Regions from separate parts of the Shewanella sp. SM69 genome, predicted to be linked through region 1. Evidence: predicted binding sites of a transcription regulator. Region 1 holds the regulator's gene; the other holds the start of a gene.
The links. The regulator LexA, encoded in region 1, represses DNA repair genes until DNA is damaged. The targets are predictions, from matches to a motif close to TACTGTATNNNNATACAGTA.
Positions count from the first base shown of each region.

Region 2: a site for LexA is predicted at 1,766-1,785, ahead of L5M37_RS04835 (YebG family protein). Genes of this name have one in related genera too.

Region 1 covers NZ_JAKKRV010000016.1:36,831-40,031, forward strand. The annotation lists gene coxB (cytochrome c oxidase subunit II) at 1-736, opposite strand, end outside; gene L5M37_RS18640 (cell division inhibitor SulA) at 1,139-1,651, opposite strand; gene lexA (transcriptional repressor LexA) at 1,648-2,268, opposite strand; gene plsB (glycerol-3-phosphate 1-O-acyltransferase PlsB) at 2,429-3,201, shown strand, end outside.
Region 2 covers NZ_JAKKRV010000002.1:342,036-345,236, reverse strand. The annotation lists gene L5M37_RS04850 (PqiB family protein) at 1-352, opposite strand, end outside; gene L5M37_RS04845 (paraquat-inducible protein A) at 339-956, opposite strand; gene L5M37_RS04840 (paraquat-inducible protein A) at 958-1,590, opposite strand; gene L5M37_RS04835 (YebG family protein) at 1,797-2,096, shown strand; gene L5M37_RS04830 (GAF domain-containing protein) at 2,114-2,572, shown strand; gene proQ (RNA chaperone ProQ) at 2,853-3,201, shown strand, end outside.

The DNA of each region.
Region 1 (3,201 bases):
CAAACTCGGCTTCGGGTAACGCTTGTACTACGATAGGCATAAAACCATGGTCTTTACCGCAGAGCTCGGCGCATTGACCACGGTAAATGCCGGGTTTGTCGATGCGAGTCCAGGCCTCATTGATAAATCCTGGATTGGCATCTTTCTTAATGGCAAAGGCGGGTACCCACCAAGAATGGATGACATCCTCTGAAGTCATCAGAAAGCGGATTTTGCGGTTTATTGGTAGAACGAGCGGTTTATCGACTTCCAATAGATAGTTTTCACCCTTGGTTTCGGTGCCTTCGATTTGTGCTCTGGGTGTTGTCAGTATGCTATAAAAATCAATATCTTGATCGAAATAGCTGTAATGCCATTTCCATTGGGACCCCGTAACTTTTACGGTGAGATCGGCGTTGCTGGGATCTTCCATTGCGATTAAAGTTTTTGTCGCTGGAATCGCCATTAAGATCAAAATGATAAATGGCAGAATCGTCCAAGCGATTTCAACTTTAGTGCTTTCGTGAAAGTGGGACGCGACAGCGCCTTTGGATTTTCTGTGGTTGATCATGGCGTAAATCATGACGCCAAAGACCACTAGGCCTATTGCGCAGCAGATATACAAAATGGTCATGTGCAAGTGATAAACCTTGCCACTGATCTCGGTCACGCCAGGGGTCATGTTGAACCGCATGTCCGCGGCGGTCAACGGTGGTGCGAAAAGCACCACGAGTAAACAATACAACAATTGCTTCACAAGACTTCTCCTCTGCCAATTGCGAATAGCAACTACAAAGAAGAGCAACACAGTAAGTCTCAACTCTATGCAAACTCTTCAGTTCCCAAAAAAGCTTTTTTGACTTCAACGTGCGTTGGCGGCTGTTACTTTTAATCAAGTATTGTTACTGCTGGTAATTAGCCACGCTGGCACATACTGCTGAAATAAATCTGTTCTCTATTTTTAGTGGCGCTTCGAGTTCGATAAATACTCGATTCATTGACCACGGAAGGTGATATATCATCACCGACTTAACCAACCATACTTGCTGTTTAAATATTGATCAAGATCACTTATTTATCTAATTATCTGAAAAATTGCCAAAAAAAAGCCTCACATTCATAGGTGAGGCGGCTTTCAAGGTAAAAATTAAATGAATATTTAGTGTACAGCGCTAAAAAAAGATTGCTGACCGAAGAGATTGCCTTGCTCAATGCGTACGTCGGCATGTAAGTGACTGTTTACGTCTTCAAGCACTATGCCCATAGCTCGGGCACTTTTAGCCACGATTTGTAGGCGTCGATTATCCCGCGCATCCAATGATTGAGTCCAAGTAATGACTGCACTGGACGTACCACTTGTCAGGGCTTTTTCCATTGCCCACAGGGTTTCGACTTCATCTTTAGCATGTACCAGCAAAACTCTATCCATACGCACACCTGCGCTGGCGAGCATTTGCTTGTAGCCAATACTTGGAGGGTTGATGAGCACTAACCAACGGCCCTGTTGGCTTAACTGAGCGAGTTGTGCACTCAGATGAATTAATTCTTGGCGACCTTGAGTCTTAGTTGGCATGCAGGCGATGGGCGCATGGTGCCAGTCATAGTCAGCATCACGGACTTCATCGAGCCACAGGCCCGGATGGCGGGGGGCATTGCCAAGTAGTTTATTCATAGCCAATCTCCATTACGGATCACACCGACGGCGAGTCCTTCAATTGTTAAACTTTGGAAGCCTAAATCCACTTTAATCGGGGAGTAATCTTCATTTTCGGCATGTAGATAGACTACATTACCTTTTTTTTCGAAACGTTTAACAGTGACATCGTCATCGACTCTAGCGACAACCACTTGACCATTTCTAGCTTGTTCTACTTTATGAACTGCCAGCAAATCACCTTCGAGAATGCCGATATTTTTCATGCTGTCGCCTTTTACTCGCAGTAAAAAATCGGCGGCGGGATGGAACATGCTTGGGTCGACTTGGTAGTACTGTTCAACATGTTCTTGGGCGAGGATAGGTTCACCTGCGGCCACTTGGCCGATGAGCGGTAAACCTGTTTCAGTCAAATCTTCGATTTCCGCAGGCAGACGAATGCCCCGAGATGTGCCAGGCATGATCTCAATGCAGCCCTTTTTCGCCAACGCTTTAAGGTGTTCTTCAGCCGCATTGGCGCTCTTAAAACCTAAACGGGTTGCGATTTCTGCCCGAGTGGGTGGCATGCCAGTATCGGCAATATTTCGTTTAATTAGCTCTAATATTTCAGCTTGGCGTGGCGTCAAAGGTCTCATGGTGTTTCCTGTTTTTCTATACAGTTACTGTTAGTATATACAGTATTATTTGCAGCGCAAGTATTAACCACTTTTTAGCTATGTTGGAGAGAATTAGCGAATATTGCCCATAGTCTGGTATTCTATCGGGCTAGTAAACGCACTTAATTGCATAAGAATAATGCCTAAACACGACTCTCTTTGGTTGAAATCATTACGTTGGATCCAAAAACACTTAGTGCACACTATTGTGGTGCCTCAGGATCCCTTTGCCGATCTGAATCTGGATGCTTCCAGACCCCTTGTTTATGTGATGAAAACAGAATCCCTCAGTGACATCGCTGCTTTGAGCGAAATAACGGCTAAGTTAGGCTTACCAAGCCCTTATGAGCCTCTAGTGGCTAATGGTGTGACTGCGCCTCGGGTTGTCTGTCTTCAAGGACGTAAGCCACTATTTGGCGAACGTGCTGGTAATGAGCCTTTCCTCGAATGCTTTATGCGTTTGTTAGCCGTGCATAAGGAACGTCCTGAATTGGATATTCAACTGGTGCCCGTGAGCTTGTATTGGGGTCGCACGCCAGGGAAAGAAGACGACACTATGAAGGCGGCCGTATTTGAGCGGGAAAACCCGACTTGGTTGCGCAAGTGCTTGATGATTCTGTTCTTAGGTCGACATAACTTCGTGCAGTTTTCGAATGCCGTATCCCTGCGTTACATGGCTGACGAACATGGCACCGACATGGGGATTGCCCATAAGTTAGCACGGGTTGCGCGCGTGCATTTCCGTCGTCAACGTAAGGTAATGACAGGGCCTGTGCTGCCAAACCGCCAAGCACTGTTTCATTCGTTGCTCAAATCTGAGTCGCTGCGCAAAGCGATTCAAGAAGAAGCCGCCAGTAAAAAGATTTCTGAGACCCAAGCGCGCGAGACGGCTATTGAGTACCTCGATGAAAT
Region 2 (3,201 bases), on a different contig from region 1:
AGCCTTCAACACCTGTAATACTTGCTTTAGGTGTGACAAGCCAGAAGAGGGTTTCTTTATTCAAGAAAGGCTTAGCGCGGTAGTCCATCATGACCTTGACGTTCACGCCTTTGAGATCTTCATCTATGCCAATGTCTTTCACTTTACCGACAGTCAAACCTTGGTATTTGACTAAGGTTTTACCTACATCAATCCCAGTGGCGCTCGGAAAGTGAATTTGAATTTCAACTCCCGATTCTTTAATGCTCTTAATGCCCAGCCAAGCACCTAATGCCAACGCGACAATAGGAAGTAGCCAAATGGGCGAAAAGAGTTTTTTCTTTACAACTTTCGGCGATTCAATTTGTGTCATCTTGAGGTTCCAATCGATCCCAGAGTAAACGAGTGTCTAAAACTTTTGCGGCTAACTGAGTTAACAGAATCACCAAGGCAAATGCGGTAGCCGCAGGCGCTGGTTTCGCGTCGAGTAATTGTCCTATGTTCACTAATGCCACTGTGATTGAGATGACAAATAAATCGAGCATTGACCAGCGGCCAATCCATTCGATGATGTGAAAACCCACCATCAATTTCTTTTTTGAAATCGGGATATCAAAGCTGATCGCACACAGATAAATGGATAAGCCGATGATTTTAATCCATGGTACTAAAATACTGGCGGTAAACACTATGATGGCAATAGGCAGCATATCTGAATGCACTAAATGTAAAATGCCCGAAAAAATCGTGTCGTGCCGCACTTGGCCTTGGTTGGTCAGCATAGTGATAGGGTAAATGTTGGCTGGCACCAGTAAGATGGCAGCGGTAATCAACAAAGCCCAACTTTTTTGCAGGCTGGAATAGTCCCTGACGTGCAACTCAGTTTCACAGCGCTGACAGTGCGTGAGTTCACTGCTGTTGAGTTGGCGACACACTTTACAGAGACATAGGCCGATATCTTTACCTTGTTGTTTCATATCAGCTATGACCTTCCAATAACGTCCACATATGTTCTAAGTCGTATTCTCTTTGTAGAAACAAGGTCACGAGAAACAGCATAGTGAAGCAAAATGTGCCCATACCAAAATAAATGTCCGAAAAATCAGATAGCTGAAATGATGAAACTAAGAAGCTGATCACATAAATTTCCAGCATAGTGAGCTGCGATAAGATACCATGAAATTTTAATAACTGCTTCAATGAGTTACGCCAAAAAAGGCTACTCAATCCCCATTTCACAATTAAAATCTGTGTCAATATCGATAACAGTAATAAGCCTGGACCTATCACAGCTGCGGCAAGTACGGCGACACCTACAACCCAATAGCCTTGGTCAAATACTGCAAATGCCCCTTGGAAAACCGTGGTAGTACGAATACTACCGAAAAAGTGGATCTCGAGTACGGGTAAAAAATTGGCAGGGAAATAAAACACTAATGCCGAAATACATAGGGCTAACATACCATTCACAGAACAGTATGGCGTGTCATAAAGTGCAGTGCTGCAACGAGGACAGAGTGCTCTAACGCCGCTAGGCAAGGCACGTTTGCGGATCGCTAAATCGCAGGAACGGCATAGGGTTACTGAATTTTCTGCTGCGTTTTCATGCATATAAAAATATATATTAGCCTAATAGGAGTCATAACAGCGAGATCGGTGCAAAGTGTCGTGCTAGTTAGCTGTTCAGCCACGTCTAGCGTTTTATAATCTTGGCAACGAAAGTACGCTAATAATATCAGATTAATCAGAACACTTGCATCACAAGTTCAATCTATGTCACTCTAGTTACTGTATATAAAAACAGTGCGAGGGCAGTCATGGCAGTAATAACACAGTTTGTCGTGGTCAGAGAAGGGGTTGAAAAGATGACATTCACATCTAAGAAGGAGGCTGATGCCTACGATAAGATGCTCGATATCGCCGATAACCTTATCCCCTTCATTCAAAAAGCTGATTTGGGTATAGATGAAAGTGTGGGCGAAAAGCTCGCATTCTATTTTGCTAACAATAAAGATGAGCTGACGAACTTGCTTAAAGGCGCCGTTCAGGTTAATAGTACGCCAACGAATCCGCCTGCAGCGAAAAAAGCGGCTAAAAAGACCGAAGCAGCAGAATAAAATTGTTAGGAAATGTAATGAAATCGAAATTTTATGAGTCACTTAACCGTCAAGCCTTGGCCTTGTTGGAAGGGGAAGACGACCTTGTTGCGGCGATGGCGAATTTTTCAGCCTTGCTCAATGATAATTTAACTGAGCTGAACTGGGTGGGATTCTACGTTATGCGTGGCGAACAACTAGTATTAGGCCCGTTTCAAGGTAAAGTGGCTTGTACACGCATTCCGTTAGGAAAAGGTGTGTGTGGTACTGCAGCATTCACTAATCAAACTCAGCGAGTGGCTGATGTCCATCAATTTGATGGTCATATTGCCTGTGATTCTGCCAGTAATTCTGAAATCGTTGTGCCAGTTCGTGCGCAAGGTAACGTGGTTGCCGTGCTCGATATTGACAGTCCTATCTTCGATCGTTTCGATGAAGAAGACCAAAAGGGGCTGGAATTACTGGTTAAAAGTTTTGAAAACTGCCTATTTGATTAATTTGCGTACAATAACGCATAATTCATAGTCGCAATCGGTGGCGTGCGCCTTATAATATGCGCCTGCACGCATTAAGCTGGTTTGATTGGCATGCAATGAATAAGCTTAGTGTTTTGAGCTGTCAAAATTTGTTAAGGTATATTTTTTAACTTTAGTAAACGCGGCTAGGATGCTAATTTGTACGTTGACTCAATATTGAGTTTAACGAAGATAAACGACATGTAAGAAGCTGATATATATCACCTCGAATCGATGTCCCTTTTTGACTGTGGAAGTAATGATGGAATCAACAGAAAAGTTGACCGACACCAATGCAATTTTGGCGTATTTGTATGAAACATTTCCTTTGTGCTTTATTGCTGAAGGTGAAACTAAGCCATTAAAAATCGGATTGTTTCAAGATTTGGCTGAAAGGTTGGCTGATGATTCTAAAGTCAGTAAAACTCAGCTCAGAGTTGCCTTGAGACGTTACACCAGCAGCTGGCGCTATTTAAAGTGCGTTAAAGCGGGCGCACAACGCGTAAATCTGGATGGCGAACCTTGCGGCGAGTTAGAGCAAGAGCACATTGATCATGCTCAAGCCATGTTGAAAGAGAGTCAGGATAAGGCCAAAGCGAAACGTGCAGCAC